Regions from separate parts of the Streptomyces sp. NPDC090106 genome, predicted to be linked through region 1. Evidence: riboswitches for the same ligand, from Rfam matches in the RefSeq annotation. Region 1 holds a riboswitch; each other region holds the start of a gene.

Region 1 (4,202 bases):
GCGGAAGGCGTAGATCGACTGGTCGGCGTCACCGACGACGCAGAGCTCGGCGGGCGGGAGGTCGTACTCGGTCGGCGGGACGTCCTCGTCGTGCGCCCCGGTGCCGACGAGTTCCCTGACCAGGGCGTACTGGGCGTGGTTGGTGTCCTGGTACTCGTCGACGAGGACATGACGGAAGCGGCGGCGGTAGTGCTCGGCGACGTCCGGGAAGGCGCGCAGCAGGTTGACCGTCGTCATGATCAGGTCGTCGAAGTCGAGGGCGTTGGCCTCGCGCAGCCGCGACTGGTACATGGCGTAGGCCTGGGCGAGGGTCTTCTCGAAGCCGTCGGTGGCCTGGGCGGCGAAGTCCTCCTCGTCGATCAGCTCGTTCTTGAGGTTGCTGATCTTGGCGCTGAAGGACTTGGGCGGGAACCGCTTGGGGTCGAGGTCCAGGTCGCGGCAGACGAGCGCCATGAGCCGCTTGGAGTCGGCGGCGTCGTAGATCGAGAAGGAGGAGGTGAAGCCGAGCTTCTTGCTCTCGCGGCGCAGGATGCGCACGCACGCGCTGTGGAAGGTCATCACCCACATCGCGCCCGCGCGCGGGCCGACGAGCTGCTCGACGCGCTCCTTCATCTCGCCCGCGGCCTTGTTGGTGAAGGTGATCGCGAGGATCTGCCCCGGGTGGACGTTCCGCTCGGCGAGCAGGTAGGCGATGCGGTGGGTGAGCACACGGGTCTTGCCGGAACCGGCGCCGGCCACGATGAGCAGCGGGGTGTCGGAGTGCACGACGGCGGCCCGCTGGTTCTCGTTGAGCCCCTCGATGAGCGCGGCGGCGTCGAGGACGGGGCGCGGGGCGCCGTCACGGTAGTGGGCGTCCCGGTCCGGGGGCACGTCGAACTTCCCGCCGAACAGGTCGTCCGGAACCGGCTCCGGTACGTGCTCGTCCTCGGGCGGCGGCGGGGGCTCCTCCGTGTGCCCGCGAGGGGCCTGGAGGTCCGCCAGGAAGCTGTCGTCAAAGAGGCTGCTCATCGCTCTCCGAGTCTAGGCCGCCCCACTGACAACCCGCCGCCGCCCCGGGAAGTTCGGCGGAGGACTCTTACGCCACCGCTACATGCGATTACGTAGAGTCACCAACGCGTGAGGAGATGTCCGCCGCCAGCCCATTTCCCGCAAATCGCCACACAAACTACCTTATCGATCATCCCGAACGCGGAACTGACCAAAGGTCACGAAAATGTATCGGGCATATCGAACATCAACCTTCACAGGGGCCACACCAGTTGGCTACCGTGCCGCACAGGCCGTACGACCCCCACCGGCGAACGTCGCCGGGCCGCGCGGCCTCCGCTTAGTCCGGTGCGCCCCTCCTGGAGGCAGCCGGAGCCGGGGACCCACACCGACCTGGGGTGAATCGGCCCAACTCCCCTCCGGGGAGCGGCCGTAGGGCACACCTTCCGAACCACCCGCCCGAACCCGACAGCTAACTCGGTAGGCGGAACATTGGAAGGAGTCGCCTCCTTTGGCGTCGCACGCAAAGCCGCGTCCCGCAGGAACGCGCGTAGCAGGCATACGCACGCCCGCTCTCGCCACGGCCGCCCTCACCTCCGTGGCGCTGCTGTCCCAGACGGCCACCGCAGCACCCTCGACCGACGACAGGCCGAGCCTCGAAGAGGTCGAGAAGAAGGTCGACGACCTCTACCGCCAGGCGGAGTCGGCGACCGAGAAGTACAACTCCGCCAAGGAGAAGACGACCAAGCAGCGCAAGCAGGTCGACACCCTCCTCGACGACGTCGCCCAGCGCACCCAGAAGCTCAACGAGGCCCGTGAGGAACTGGGTTCCTTCGCCGCCGCCCAGTACCGCACCGGCGCCTCCGCGCCCGACACGGCGACCTTCCTGCTCGCGGACACCCCGCAGGACTACTTCGACCAGACCCAGCTGATGGGCCGTATGACGTCCCGCCAGAAGACGGCGGTCGACGACTACATCACCGAGCAGTCCGCGACGATGAAGAAGCGCCAGGAGGCCACCGAGAGCCTCCAGACGCTCACCGATACGCAGGGCGACCTCAAGACCGCCAAGGCGACCGTCCAGAAGAAGCTCTCCGACGCGCGCGAGCTGCTGTCGCAGCTGAACGCCGAGGAGAAGGCGCGCCTCGCCGCGATCGAGAAGCGCAAGCAGGAGGAGGCCGCCCGCAAGGCCGCCGAGCTGGCCGAGCAGAAGGCCGCGGCGGAGGCGGCCGAGGAGGCGGCGAGCAGCTCGTCGTCGACCGCCACGGACTCCTCGTACTCCACGAAGGCCGACAAGGCCCTGGCCTTCGCCCGCGCCCAGGTCGGCAAGCCGTACGTGTGGGGTGCCACGGGGCCCGACTCCTACGACTGCTCCGGCCTGACCCAGGCCGCCTGGAACGCCGCCGGCATCTCCCTGCCGCGCACCACCTACGACCAGGTCAACGCGGGCACCACGGTCTCCCTGGCCAACGCCCAGCCCGGCGACCTGGTCTTCTTCTACGACGACGTCACCCACGTCGGCATCTACATCGGCAACGGGATGATGATCCACGCGCCGAAGCCGGGGGCGTACGTCCGCGAGGAGTCCATCTACTACGACGGCGAGTCGGCGATCCACAGCGTGGTGCGCCCGGCCTGACCGCACGGCACGACCGAAGGGGCGCGTGAGCCGGTCTCACGCGCCCCTCTCGTTGTCCCGCACCCGCGCGAATTCCTCCCCGCACGCGCGCGTGCCCCGCTCGCACCGCGCGACGCGCTCCTTAGCATCGGCCCATGCCCGGCCGCCCCGCATCCCACGCCCCCGCCGCCGACTCCCCGCTCGGCGCGTGGTGGTCCACCCGGCCGCCCGCCGCCGGTTCCGCCGTCATGGCGACCGGCATCGTCTCGGTCGGGCTGCATCTGACGGGGTACGAGACGCTGTCCCGGATCATGCTCGTGCTGGCCGTGCTCGCCTGGGTGGGGCTGGCCGCGGACTTCCTGGCGCGCCTGGCGACCCAGCGGGACCGGTGGCTGGAGGAGGCCAGGACCCCGGGCGCGCTGACCGCGGTGGCGGCGACGAGCGTGCTGGGCACCCGTGTCTCGGCGCTCGGACGGCAGACCCTGGCCGAGGCGCTGCTCGCGCTCGCGACGGCACTGTGGCCAGTGCTGCTCGTGCTCGTCATGAGGCACTGGAAGCGGAGGATGCCGGGCGCGGTGTTCCTGGTCTGCGTCGCGACCCAGGGCCTGGCCGTGCTCGGCGCCACGCTGGCCGCGGCCCTGTCCACGGCGTGGCTCGCGCACGCGGCGCTCGTCCTGTTCTGGCTCGGGCTGGTCTTCTACGGCCTCGCCTTCACCCGCTTCGACCTGGGCCAGGTGACCCGGGGCGCCGGTGACCACTGGGTGGCCGGCGGGGCGCTCGCCATCTCGGCGCTCGCCGGCTCGAAGCTGATCTCGGCGGACAGCGCGAGCCTGTACCTGTGGAACCGCGACGACGGCGACGCCCTGCGCACGGTCACCGTCGCCCTGCTCGTCCTGGACCTGACCTGGTACGCCGTGCTGCTGGCCGCCGAGTTCGCCCGCCCCCGCCCGGGCTACGACGTGCGGCGCTGGGCGACCGTGTTCCCCATGGGCATGACGGCGGCGGCGACCCTGTCGGTCGCCGCCGCGCTGGAGGTGTCCTGGCTCAGGACGCTGGGCCAGGTGCTGCTGTGGATCGCCGTGGCCGTGTGGCTGGCCGTGGGCGCGGGAGCCGCGCTGACGGCCCGGACGGGGATCGCCGCCCTCAGGTCCACAGGACGGCGATGAACACGTCCGCCATGGTCAGCAGCCCGACCAGGCCGAACAGCTTCTTGTCCACCCGCTCGTCGTCGCGCTTCACGTAGACGAGGCCGAGGATCACGATCAGCAGGGCCAGCTTCACGCCGATCTTGATGTTGTTGACGTGCTGGTCGTCCGCCTGGTTGAGGCCGACCAGGATGACGCCGGTGACCAGCATGGTCAGCGCGCCGTGCAGCATCGCCGGGACGAAGCGGGCGGTGCCCGCGCCCATCGCCTTCATCTGGGTGAGGAAGCCGCCCAGCAGCGAGGCGATGCCGATGATGTGCAGACCGACGAAGAGATGGATGAGTACGTCCATGAGGCCGGAGCCTAATCAGAGGCCCTGGAGCCGCACTACACCGCCCCACCCGCCTCCACTCCCCCCGCGTCCCGCTCCCGTCCCCTTCGCGCCCCGCTCC
Region 2 (4,202 bases), on a different contig from region 1:
TCTCCGTCCCCGCCGCCCACAAGCTCGCCGAGGAGAACCGCCCCGCCGGAACCGACGATCTCTTCGTCTCCTGGGAGACCCTCACCCACGCGAACAACCCCACCGACTGAGGAGAACCGCAGGTCAGGAATGTGTGCGACGAGCACTCCGGGAATGGGGTAAGGTTGGTCTCACCGACGCGGGGTGGAGCAGCTCGGTAGCTCGCTGGGCTCATAACCCAGAGGTCGCAGGTTCAAATCCTGTCCCCGCTACTCACGGCTCAGGGCCGGAAGTCATCCGATGACTTCCGGCCCTGAGTGTTTTGCGGCCCCCGGTTTCGCCCGGTCGGTCCACACCGCTCGCCGCCCGGCCCCGCTCCGGGAAATCTGGACCCGTGGCGGAGACGGCGGCGAGGGCGGCGGAAGGGCGGCGCGTCTTAGCCGTACGCCTGCTCCCGGTCCTGCTGATCGTCGCCGGCATCCCCTACGACGTGCTCACCCCGCGGGATTTCACCGCGATCCCCTTCTTCACCGCCGCCCCGCTGGTCGCCGCCCCCGTCTACTCGCTGACCGGCACCGCCGTCATCGGGGCCGCCTCCCTCGCCGCCACCTACGCCGTGCACGTGCGCTTCGGCGACGGCGTCGACCCGGACACCCTCACCGAGACGCTCACCGTGTTCACCGTCGCCGTGCTCGCCGTCGTCCTCAGCCAGGTCCTGCGCCGCGGCGACCGGCTGCTCGCCTCCCAGCGGGTGATCGCCGAGGCGGCCCAGCGGGCGGTCCTGCCGGTGCCCGGGGAGCGGACCGGCGGCTACGACGTCGCCGTGCGGTACGAGGCGGCGCAGCGGGACGCGTTCATCGGCGGGGACCTGTACGCCGTCCAGGACAGCCCCTACGGGGTGCGGCTGGTCGTGGGGGACGTGCGGGGCAAGGGGATGGGCGCGGTGGCCGCCGTCGCCGTCGTCATCGGGGCGTTCCGGGAGGCCGCCGAGCAGGAGGCCACCCTGGAGGCGGTCGCGGGGCGGCTGGAGCGGGCGCTGGCCCGCGAGGGCGGCCGGCGCGAGGGGTTCGACGCCGCCGAGGGGTTCACCACCGCCGTGCTCGCCGAACTCCCGCACGGCGACGGGACCGTGCGGATCGTCAACCGCGGCCACCCGCCGCCGCTGCTGCTCGGCCCGGACGGCACCGTGCGCGTCCTGCGTCCCACCGAGGCCGCACTGCCGCTCGGCATGGGCGACCTCGGCGGCCGGCCCGACCGCGCGGACGAGACCGGCTTCCCCGGCGGCGCCACCCTGCTGCTGTACACCGACGGGCTCTCCGAGGCCCGGGACCGCCACGGCGAGTTCTACGACCCCCGGTCCTGGCTCACCGGCCGGGTCTTCCGCGACCCCGGCGCCCTGCTCGGCGCGCTCGCCGCGGAGGTGCGCCGGCACACCGGGGGAGCGACGACCGACGACATGGCGCTGCTCGCCGTACGGCGGCCCTGAGGCCCTCGCGCAGCCGTTGCTACGGGGGGTGATCGGGCGAGCGCCCTCCGCATAACAACTGACATACCGTCAATACCTGTGAGATCACTGAGGCGCGGTCAACTCGCCCGTTTTTCACCGTCCATGACCCCTACGTCCAGCGGAAAAACGTTAACGATCAACGGGAACGGCTTGGAATACGGGGCCCGGGTCTATTAACGTTCGATAACGCAGCGCGGTCGTCCCAGCCGTCACAAGAGTCGGCTCCGTGCGCACGCGCCGAATCCCGCGAGGGAACCGGGGAACCACCACCTTGGGGTGAATCGCTCGTAAGTCGCCGTGGCAGCACGGCGGTTATACGCGCGTAGGAGACCTTCCTGCTCCGAACCCGTCAGCTAACCCGGTAGGCGAGAAGGAAGGAAAGGAGTACGCCCACGTGGCGTCGAACAGGCCTGCCCCCGAGGCCCCGTACATGCCGAGCCAGCGCTCCGAGAGCGACGTTTTCGGTTACGGCAGTTACCACCACGACGAGGGCCCGCAGGAGGTCTGGAATCCCACCGAGGAGTCCGTCCGTCCGGTACGCGGCAAGCACCGGGTCGCCAAGCAGCGCAGCAACGGCTTCGCGCGCAGCTCCACGGTTCTGGGCGTCGGTGTCATAGCCGCCGTCGGCGGGGCCGGCATGGCCAGCGCCAACACCGGCAAGCCGCCGGTCTCCATCTCCATGCCCGACGTCGTGCCGTCCTTCATCTCCGGCGGCGACGAGGAGCCCGAGGGCTCCACCACCCCGCTCAGCGACCTGGCCAAGTCGGCCACGGCGACGGCCGCGCCCACGGTCACGGCCGCCGGGTACGACGAGGACTCCACCTCCGGCGCCGGCGAGTCGCTGCGCAACCGGATCATGGCCCAGGCCGAGAGCCAGCAGAACCAGGTCGACAACAAGGAGCAGCTCGCGGTCCAGACCGCCGCTGCCGACCAGGTCGCCAAGGCCGAGGCCGCCGCCGCCAAGGAGGCCGCGGAAGAGGCCGCCGACGCGAAGAAGGCCGCCGAGAAGAAGGCCGCCGAGGAGGCCGAGGCCAAGCGTCTCGCCGAGCTCGCCAAGCAGTACACGCTGCCGACCTCGTCGTACACGATCACCTCGACCTTCGGTCAGGCCGGTTCGCTCTGGTCCTCCGGGTACCACACGGGCCTCGACTTCGCCGCTCCCACGGGCACCCTCATCAAGGCCGTGCACTCCGGGACGATCACGGAGGCCGGCTGGGCCGGCTCCTACGGCTACCGCACGATCCTCACCCTCGACGACGGCACCGAGCTGTGGTTCTGCCACCAGTCCTCGATCAGCGTCAGCGTCGGCCAGAAGGTCGCCACCGGTGACGTCATCGGCCGCGTGGGCGCGACGGGCAACGTGACCGGCGCCCACCTCCACCTGGAGGTCCACCCCGGCGGCGCCGAGACCGGCATCGACCCGATGGCCTGGCTGCAGAGCAAGGGCCTGACCCCCTGATCCGTCGCTCCTCCGGAGATGTCCGGCAGTCCTGACGCTCACCCCCCGACGTCAGGGCTGCCGGTTTTTGCGCGCCTTTGCCGACGGGCCGGAATAGGGTCCTTCGCCACCGGGGTTGTCACTGTCCATGACTTCTCTTCGCAAGCTGGGCACGTCCGACCTTGAGGTTTTCCCGCTCTCCCTGGGCGGCAACGTCTTCGGCTGGACCGCCGACGAGGCGCAGTCCTTCGCCGTCCTCGACGCGTACACCGCCGCGGGCGGCAACTTCGTCGACACGGCCGACTCCTACTCGGCGTGGGTGGCCGGCAACTCGGGCGGGGAGTCCGAGACCGTCATCGGCAAGTGGCTCAAGGCCCGCGGCAACCGCGACGACGTGGTGATCGCCACGAAGGTCAGCCAGCACCCGCGGTTCCAGGGGCTGACGGCCGCCAACATCAAGGCGGCGGCCGACGCCTCCCTGGCCCGCCTCGGCGTGGACCACATCGACCTCTACTACACCCACTTCGACAAGCCCGAGGTGCCGGTCGAGGAGATCGTCGGCGCGCTGGACGAGCTGGTGAAGGCGGGCAAGGTCCGGCACATCGCCGCCTCCAACATCTCCCCCGAGCGCCTGGACGCCTCGCTGCGCTTCTCCGAGCGCGAGGGACTGGCCCGCTATGTGGCCCTCCAGCCCCACTACAACCTGGTCTCCCGGGACACCTACGAGGGTGAGCTCCAGGACACGGCCGAGCGCTGGGGCCTCGCCGCGGTGCCGTACTACGCGCTCGCCGCGGGCTTCCTCACCGGCAAGTACCGCCCGGAGGCCACCGTCGACAGCCCGCGCGCCGCCGGCGCCGCCAAGCACCTGGACACCGAGCGGGGCCGCAGCGTCCTCGCCGCCCTCGACGACATCGCCGAGGCCCACCTCGTACCGGTCGCGACGGTCGCCCTCGCCTGGCTCGCCGCCCGCCCCACGGTCGCCGCGCCCATCGCCTCCGCCCGCACCGTCGACCAGCTCCCCGCGCTGCTGAAGCTGGCGGACCTGACCCTGACGGACGCGGAACTCGCCCGCCTCACCGAGGCGTCGGCCTGACCCCCTAGGAGCGGTACGGGTTGTACGACGGGTGCGGTCCCGCCGGCTGCCCGTACCCGTAGGCCTGCCCGTGGCCGTACCCCTGGCCGTACACCCCGGGGATCGGCCACGGGGGCGCGGCCACCGGTACCGGCGGGGCCGTCATCCGGGCGGCGTGGTCCAGCGCGGGCCGGGCCGCGTCCCGC
Region 3 (4,202 bases), on a different contig from region 1:
GCGCGACGGCTCGCTGCCCGACGTGATGGGCGCGCAGCTGCGGGAGGTCGTCGAAGAGGAGGTCCCCGCGCGCGCGTTGATGGCCGCCTACCGGCTCCCGCACGACGGCACGCGCGAGGCCGACGCCACCGACCTGGCGCTCACCGTCCTCGGCGGCGGCGAGTCCTCGCGGCTCTACAACCGGCTGGTGCGGCGCGACCGTACGGCGGTGGCGGCCGGCTTCGGCCTGCTGCGGCTCGCCGGGGCGCCGTCGCTGGGCTGGCTGGACGTCAAGACGTCCGGTGACGTCGAGGTGCCGGTCATCGAGGCCGCCATCGACGAGGAGCTCGCCCGGTTCGCCGAGCAGGGCCCCACGGCCGAGGAAATGGAGCGCGCCCAGGCCCAGTTGGAGCGCGAGTGGCTGGACCGGCTCGGCACCGTGGCGGGCCGCGCCGACGAACTGTGCCGCTACGCCGTCCTGTTCGGCGACCCGCAGCTCGCCCTGACGGCCGTGAACCGCGTCCTGGACGTCACCGCGCAGGAGGTCCAGGAGGTCGCGGCGGCCCGCCTGCGTCCCGACAACCGCGCGGTGCTCGTCTACGAGCCGGTCCCCGGACAGACCTCCGAGGACGCCGATCCCCCCGAAGACCCCGCGGCCGAGGCCACGGTCGAAGCCGGCGACGACAACGAGGAGGCGGCCAAGTGACCGAGCTCGCCGCGATGGAGTTCCACCCCCGGCCCCAGGCGGGCGAGCCCAAGGTGTGGGCGTTCCCGGCGCCCGAGCGCGGCGCGCTCGGCAACGGCCTGACCCTGCTGCGCTGCCACCGCCCCGGCCAGCAGGTCGTCGCCGTCGAGGTGCTCCTCGACGCGCCCCTGGACGCCGAACCGGCCGGCTTCGACGGTGTCGCCACGATCATGGCGCGGGCCTTCTCCGAGGGCACCGACAAGCACTCCGCCGAGGAGTTCGCCGCCGAGCTGGAGCGCTGCGGCGCCACGCTCGACGCGCACGCCGACCACTCCGGCGTCCGCCTCAGTCTGGAGGTCCCCGCCTCCCGCCTAGCCAAGGCGCTCGGTCTGCTCGCCGACGCCCTGCGCGCGCCCGCGTTCGCCGACGGCGAGATCGAGCGGCTGGTCCGCAACCGCCTCGACGAGATCCCGCACGAGACGGCGAACCCGTCCCGGCGGGCCGCCAAGGAGCTCTCCCGGGAGCTGTTCCCGGCGACCGCGCGCATGTCCCGCCCCCGCCAGGGCACCGAGGACACCGTCGAGAAGATCGACGCCGCCGCGGTCCGCGCCTTCTACGAGCGCCACGTACGCCCCGCGACGGCGACCGCCGTGGTCGTCGGCGACCTCACCGGCATCGACCTCGACGCGCTGCTCGGCGACACCCTGGGCGCCTGGACGGGCTCCAGCGCCGAGCTCCGCCCGGTCCCGCCGGTCACCGCCGACGACACCGGCCGCGTCGTGATCGTGGACCGGCCCGGCGCCGTCCAGACGCAGGTGCTGATCGGCCGTATCGGCGCCGACCGGCACGATCGCGTGTGGGCCGCGCAGGTCCTCGGCACGTACTGCCTCGGCGGCACCCTCACCTCCCGTCTGGACCGCGTCCTGCGCGAGGAGAAGGGCTACACCTACGGCGTGCGGTCGTTCGGCCAGGTGCTGCGCTCCGCGCCCGACGGCAGCGGCGCCGCGATGCTCGCCATCAGCGGCTCCGTCGACACCCCGAACACGGGTCCGGCCCTGGACGACCTGTGGAAGGTCCTGCGCACGCTGGCCGCCGAGGGGCTGACCGACGCCGAGCGGGACGTCGCCGTGCAGAACCTCGTCGGCGTGGCCCCGCTGAAGTACGAGACGGCGGCGGCCGTGGCGAGCACCCTGGCCGACCAGGTCGAGCAGTACCTGCCCGACGACTACCAGGCCACCCTGTACCGCCAGCTCGCCGCGACCGGCACCGTGGAGGCCACCGCGGCGGCCGTCAACGCGTTCCCGGTGGACCGTCTCGTGACGATCCTCGTCGGCGACGCGGCGGCCATCAAGGAGCCCGTCGAAGCCCTCGGCATCGGCGCGGTCAAGGTCGTGCCGGCGGAGTAGCACCGCACCGGCACGCGCGCGTGGAGGGGCTCTGGTGACGCGACGGTCACCAGGGCCCCTCTCTCCTTGCCGTCCTTGGAAATGTCCGAATTGAACGTCCGTCGCCTGTTTGCCCTGTGGGATGAATGACAAACGGCCTGATCCGTTTGAGGATCGAAAGTCGCCCCGCTTAGCGTCTTCCGGGCTGTCCGTCAGAGCAGTGCGCCGCGCCCGCGGCACCGGACAGTCATCGCCGAGTCCCCGTACGGCGCGAGCCAGGGGAGCCGGGGACCCACGCAGTCCCTGGGGTGAATCGGACGCCCGCGCGAGCCGCGAGGGGGTCCGTAGGAGACCTTCCTGCTCCGAACCCGTCAGCTAACCCGGTAGGCGAGAGGGAAGGAAAGGACCAGCCCTTACATGGCGTTCACGCGCCCCACCGGGAAGCACCGTGCCCCGAGCCGGATGCAGCGCACCACCGTTCGCGCGGCGGGTGTCGCGGCTCTCGCCACCACCGGCGTCATCGGCACCCTCGCCGCCCCGGCCCTCGCCGCGGAGCCCGCGGTCGAGCAGACCGGCATCATCCCGGTCGTCAGCATCGGCGACGACGTCGCCGACCAGATAGGCGCCCAGGCCGCCGCCCAGAAGCAGGCCGCCGAGGAGAAGGCCGAGCAGGCCGCCCGCGCCCAGGCCGCCGCCGAGGCGCGGAAGAAGGCCGCCGCCGCGGCCAAGAAGGAGCGCGAGGCCAAGGAGCGCGCCGCGCGCGCGGCCGAGCGCAAGCGCCTGAACTCCTTCGTCGCCCCGATCGCCGGCTCGTACATCTCGACCGGCTACAAGGCGGGCGGCGCCGTCTGGTCCTCCGGCAGCCACACCGGCGTCGACTTCCACGCGGCCAGCGGCACCTCCGTGCGCGCGGTCGGCTCCGGCACGGTCGTCGAGGCCGGCTGGGGCGGGTCGTACGGCAACAACATCGTGATCAGGATGAACGACGGCACGTACACCCAGTACGGGCATCTGTCGTCCATCGGTGTCTCGGTCGGCCAGACGGTCACTCCTGGCCAGCAGATCGGCCTGTCCGGCGCGACCGGCAACGTCACCGGACCGCACCTGCACTTCGAGGCCCGGACGACCGCCGAGTACGGCTCGGACATCGACCCCGTCTCCTACCTGCGCTCGCACGGCGTGAACGTCTGAGAAAGCGCTGCCCGACCGCACGGAACCCCGGCTCCACCGAGCCGGGGTTTCGTCGTTTTCGTCACCCCGGTGTCCAAAAAATATCCATGGATTCCGGCCCCCCGTCGGAAATTCCCGCTCATTGCCATAGAGTCACTGAACACACGTCAATCATCGACGTTTCACGGGGATTAAGGCGGAGGTCGGTCATGCGTATTCCGGCGCACTCGGTATGCACCGCGATCCGGGACGACATCGTCGCCGGGGTCCACGAGCGCGGCAGCCGGCTCACCGAGGAACTCCTCGCCCGCCGCTACGGCGTCTCCCGTGTCCCCGTGCGGGAGGCCCTGCGGACCCTGGAGGCCGAGGGGTTCGTCGTGACGCGCAGGCACGCGGGCGCGTGCGTCGCCGAACCGACCGAGCTGGAGGCCGCCGACCTCCTGGAGATGCGCCAGCTCCTCGAACCGCTGGGTGCCGCGCGGGCCGCCCAGCGCCGCACCGAAGCCCATCTGAAGGTCCTGCGCGGCCTGGTCAGACTGGGTCAGGAGCGGGCCAGGAGGGGCAACAGCGACGATCTGCGCTCGCTGGGCGGCTGGTTCCACGAGACGCTCGCCCAGGCCTCCGGCAGCCCCGCCCTGACCTCGATGCTGACCCAGCTGCGGCACAAGATCTCCTGGATGTACGCCGTGGACGCCCCCGCCGACCCGGTGGAGTCCTGGGCCGAGCACGGCGCGATCGTCGACGCCGTGGCGCGCGGCGACAGTGAGCGGGCCCGGTCGGTCACGGCCCTGCACAACGAGCGCTCGGCAGGGACGCACCGACTCCGTTTCCCGCCGGGAGGCGAGCGTGTGAGGAACTCGCAACATCCCGTAAACATGTCGAGCCTGCGGCATTAACACAGGCACCGTATACAAAGAGGAGATAATTCGCGGGGGATTATTTCTGCTGCCCTGGAGCTGAAAAGCGAGAGGCTCGCCCGATAA
Region 4 (4,202 bases), on a different contig from region 1:
GCGACGAAGTCGTCGGGTACGGGCTGCCGGGCGCGTTCCACGCCGGTCGCCCCGTCGACGACGGACACGAACTGGTCGGCGGGCGAGTCTGCGGTGACCTGCGAGCCGTCCGCGAAGGTGGTCCCGGCGGCCGTGTGCGTGAGCACCTCGGCCCGGCCGTCGCCGTCCAGGTCGAACACGGTGACGTTGTCGTCGTTGCGGTAGCCGCCGATGGCCGTGGAGCCGCTGATCGCCGCGGGCGCCGGGTCGTTGGCGCCGTTCCCGCCCACCTGCGTGTACGAGCCGGGCCCCTGGTCGACGCGCCACAGCCGCCGGCCGGTCAGCGTGTACGCCTCCAGCAGGTCGGGCCTGTCTCGGGTCCCGGACAGGCGGCTCACGACGAGTTCGTACCGTCCGTCGCCGTCGAGATCGCCGGGCCAGGCGTGCTGCACGGTGTAGCCGTCGGCGGCGGCGAGCGGGATCTCGGCGTACCCCTGCGCGAAGTCCAGCGCGGCCGAACCGGGCCCGCTCTCCTTGCCGTTGACGACGGCGCGCACGGTGTAGGTGCCGGCGCCGGGCGTGTCGTCCTGGTAGGTCGTGGACCGGGTGACGGGGGCGCGGTTGAGGCGTCGGCCGTTCTTGTACACGTTGAAGGCGATGGCGTCGCCGTACCGGGCGTACTCGGTGCCGAGCAGACGCCAGCTGAGGAAACGGCCGTCACCGGACGGCACGGCGACCAGGCCGCGGTCGAGGTCCTCCACGGTCCGCCGGGGCCGGTCCTCCTGCGCGGCATGCCCGGCGGGCGCGGAGAACAGCCCGGCCAGCAGGGCCGTCGCGGCTATGGCGACGGTTCTTCGACGGCGCGAACGGGTGTGCACGGGTGCTCCTTTGCGAGAGGGGCGACACCACCGGGGAAAGCGCTTGCCCCCCGATGTCGCCCTCACTCTCGCCCCACCCTCCCGCCCCTGTCGACGCCTTGGACCCCCGCGCCACAAGACCGCAATCGAGCGATCATGAACGAGCAACGCCCGTGCCGGGGAACGCCCTTGAGGAGCGGCGCCTTTGACGAGTGGCTCCTTTGACGAGGAGCACCCGCGCCGACGGACACCGAAGGCCGGACCCGGGGATCTGGGTCCGGCCTTCGGTGGCACAGGGGGGAGGCGTCCGGGGGACCGGGGTCCGAGGGAGGCGCCGACGGGAGCCGTCAGCCGACGGCGACGCCCTTCGCGCGGAGGTAGGCGACCGGGTCCACGTCCGAGCCGTAGTCCGGCGTGGTGCGGATCTCGAAGTGGAGGTGGGGCCCGGTCACGTTGCCGGTCGCGCCGGAGAGGCCGACCTGCTGGCCCGCGGTGACGCTCTGGCCCGCGGAGACGGAGAGGGAGGAGAGGTGGGCGTACTGGGCGTAGTAGCCGTCGGCCAGCTTGATGACGACCTGGTTGCCGTACGCGCCGCCCCATCCGGCGGAGACGACCGTGCCCGCGCCGACGGCCTTCAGGGTGGTGCCGGTCGGGACGACGAAGTCGACGCCCGTGTGGTAGCCGCTGGACCACATGCTGCCCGCCGTGTGGTAGGCGGTGCCGACGGTCGCGCCGGAGACGGGCAGGACGAAGCCGCTCGACGAGGTGGTGCTCCCGGACGACTCGCTGCTCTGGCTCGCCGTGCCGCCGGACGAGGAGGAGGACGAAGACGACGACGAAGACGACGACGAGGAGGATTCCTTCGCGCTCGTCGACGCGTTGCCGCCGGAGGACTTCGCCGAGCCCGACGACGACTCCGTGCGCGCGGTGGCCTTCTTGCCGATGGAGAGCTTCAGGCCGGGGTGGATCAGCGACGGGTCGGAGCCGACGGCCTCACGGTTGTCCGAGTAGAGTTTCTGCCAGCCACCGCTGACGTTCTGCTCCTCGGCGATCTTCGAGAGGTAGTCGCCGGACCGCACCGAATAGGTGTGCACGGTCGAGGTGTTCGCGGTGCTCGCCGAGTTCGCGGCACTCGTGGAGTTCGCGGCGCTCTTCTTCGCGGTGGCCGTCTTCTGGGCGACCGGAAGACTCTGAACGGGCTTTTCCGAAACGGACTGCGAAGTGGCGGCGTGGGCACCGGACGCGCCCATCAACGGCAGGGCGAGAGCGGCCCCGCCGGTTCCGGCCACGGCGATCGAGCGGGTGAGGCGCTGGGACTTCGGACGGCGGTGCTTACCCTTGGCGGGCATGACGAATTCCTCTCCGGCGCCTACGAGGTGAGCTGTCGGGTGCGGACTGGAGATGTCCGGCCGCAGCGTGTGCGGCTTTACCCCAAGCCTGTTCCGGAGACCGGGACAGGCGTTTCTACCTGTGGGTCCCCCGCTCCTGCCGGGCACGGGTGGGTGTGCGCGGGGTCCGGGCGGCGGCAGGATTAGGCGTTCCGACCGGATCGGTGGCGAACGTAAGCGAGAGAGACGCAAAGGGACAAGTGAGGGTTTCCCGGCGGAATGGATTCCCCTTGATCACCTGTGAATTTCCCGGTCACCCTCCGTATATTCGACACCGCCCGAACACCGCGAACACGCTGCGAACACAGCTGAATTACGTGAACATGACGGGCGACTCACCGTCACGGATATGACGCTGCTCACGTGCCGATTTCACAGCTCCCTTTATTCCAGAGCGAGTTGGAATGAACGATGAGGAAGGCTGCAATTCGGACAGATGGATCAGATACGACGTAGCCGGAGAACCGTCGCATCCAGATCGCCGCGCAGCCCGGTGCGCAGTCCGTGGTGCAGCAGGACGCCCCCGCGGTGGACTTCGCCCGTTTCGCGGCATTCATATGCGGCTGTCGGGTCGAGGCCGCGCAGCCGCAGCGCCGGCACGGTCTCGCCGTAGCTCTGCGCCTGGAGGCAGGCGAGCACGACGGTCTCGTCACCGAGGACGTACTGGACGGCGCTCAGACCGCCCTGGGGAGCCCGGAGGCGGTAGAGGTCGCCGCGCTGCACCAGGGGGCGGATCTCCTTGTAGAGATCGACCCATTCCCGGGCCTCGGCGAGCTCGGCCTCGCTCCACTTCGACAGGTCGCCGCCCACGCCGAGCACGCCCGCCATGGCGCTCACGAACCGGAACCGCAGCGAGCTGACGCGGTCGTTGAGCTGGTGGTTGGGGCTGTCGGTGACCCAGGCGGCCATCACGCGCGCGGGGTGGATCTGGCTGAAGCCGTGCTGGATCGTGAGCCGGTCGAGCGGGTCGGTGTTGTCGGAGGTCCACACCTGGTCGGTGCGGCTCATCACCCCGAGGTCGATCCGGCCGCCGCCGCCCGAGCAGGACTCGAAGGCCACGCCGGGGTGGGCGGCGCGCAGTCGGTCCAACAGGGCGTAGAAGGCGTGCACGTGATCGACCCACAGCCGCTGCGGGTAGGGGTCACCGGGCCAGCCCGCGTCGGTGAAGCTGCGGTTGAAGTCCCACTTGACGTAGTCGATCGGGGCGCTGGAGAGCAGGGTGTCGAGCCGCTGCCAGAGGTACTCCTGGACGTCCTCCCGCGCGAGGTTCAGTACGAGCTGATTGCGAAGTTCCGTCCGCTTTCGACCGTCCTGGTACTGCACCCAGTCGGGGTGCGCGCGGTAGAGGTCGCTGTCGGCGTTGACCATCTCGGGCTCGACCCAGATGCCGAACTGCATCCCGAGGTCGTGCACGGAGTCGGCGAGGGGCTTCAGGCCGTGCGGGAAGCGCTCGGGGTTGGGCGTCCAGTCGCCGAGCCCGGCACGGTCGCTGGTGCGGGCGCCGAACCAGCCGTCGTCGACCACGAACAGTTCGACGCCCATGTCGGCGGCCCGCCGGGCGAGGGCCGCCTGCTGCTCCTCGGAGATGTCGAAGGTGGTCGCCTCCCAGGAGTTGAACAGGACGGGCCGGTCCTGATCGGCCTGCGGGATGACGTGGTCGCGCTGGTAGGCGTGCCAGGTGCGGCTGGCGCCGCCGTGGCCGCCGTCGCTCCACAGTCCGGCGAAGAGGGGTGTCACGAAGGACCGGCCCGGCGCGAGGAGCAGCAGCCCCGACTCGTCGTGGCCGGCGCCGCCGGTGATCTGCACGCGCGCGTCCGGGAGCTGGGCGACGGCGATCCGCCAGGAGCCGGACCAGCCGAGGGCGACGCCGTAGACCTCGCCGTGCTCCTCGGTGGCGTCCGTGTCGAGGGCGACCCAGGGCAGGTGCGGGTGGCCGGTGTGGCCGCGGCGGCTGCCGATGACCTTCTCACCGTAGGTG

The links. Region 1 has a riboswitch for cyclic di-AMP ahead of ACIPSE_RS03495 (NlpC/P60 family protein). Riboswitches for the same ligand answer to the same signal wherever they lie in the genome.
Region 2: another riboswitch for cyclic di-AMP. It lies ahead of ACIPSE_RS16980 (M23 family metallopeptidase); the one in region 1 lies ahead of ACIPSE_RS03495 (NlpC/P60 family protein).
Region 3: another riboswitch for cyclic di-AMP. It lies ahead of ACIPSE_RS41075 (M23 family metallopeptidase); the one in region 1 lies ahead of ACIPSE_RS03495 (NlpC/P60 family protein).
Region 4: another riboswitch for cyclic di-AMP. It lies ahead of ACIPSE_RS26180 (peptidoglycan DD-metalloendopeptidase family protein); the one in region 1 lies ahead of ACIPSE_RS03495 (NlpC/P60 family protein).

What each region holds. Positions count from the first base shown of each region.
Region 1 is NZ_JBIVDS010000001.1:784,687-788,888, forward strand. It holds gene pcrA (DNA helicase PcrA) at 1-1,008, opposite strand, end outside; cyclic di-AMP (ydaO/yuaA leader) riboswitch at 1,329-1,491, shown strand; gene ACIPSE_RS03495 (NlpC/P60 family protein) at 1,499-2,626, shown strand; gene ACIPSE_RS03500 (tellurite resistance/C4-dicarboxylate transporter family protein) at 2,761-3,771, shown strand; gene ACIPSE_RS03505 (hypothetical protein) at 3,749-4,102, opposite strand.
Region 2 is NZ_JBIVDS010000004.1:691,647-695,848, forward strand. It holds gene ACIPSE_RS16965 (alginate lyase family protein) at 1-110, shown strand, start outside; tRNA gene ACIPSE_RS16970 (tRNA-Met) at 178-251, shown strand; gene ACIPSE_RS16975 (PP2C family protein-serine/threonine phosphatase) at 374-1,465, shown strand; cyclic di-AMP (ydaO/yuaA leader) riboswitch at 1,712-1,869, shown strand; gene ACIPSE_RS16980 (M23 family metallopeptidase) at 1,881-2,945, shown strand; gene ACIPSE_RS16985 (aldo/keto reductase) at 3,073-4,017, shown strand; gene ACIPSE_RS16990 (PrsW family intramembrane metalloprotease) at 4,022-4,202, opposite strand, start outside.
Region 3 is NZ_JBIVDS010000018.1:42,812-47,013, reverse strand. It holds gene ACIPSE_RS41085 (M16 family metallopeptidase) at 1-685, shown strand, start outside; gene ACIPSE_RS41080 (M16 family metallopeptidase) at 682-2,070, shown strand; cyclic di-AMP (ydaO/yuaA leader) riboswitch at 2,291-2,454, shown strand; gene ACIPSE_RS41075 (M23 family metallopeptidase) at 2,467-3,240, shown strand; gene ACIPSE_RS41070 (GntR family transcriptional regulator) at 3,429-4,115, shown strand.
Region 4 is NZ_JBIVDS010000008.1:244,693-248,894, reverse strand. It holds gene ACIPSE_RS26185 (hypothetical protein) at 1-857, opposite strand, end outside; gene ACIPSE_RS26180 (peptidoglycan DD-metalloendopeptidase family protein) at 1,184-2,185, opposite strand; cyclic di-AMP (ydaO/yuaA leader) riboswitch at 2,190-2,347, opposite strand; gene ACIPSE_RS26175 (alpha-galactosidase) at 2,666-4,202, opposite strand, start outside.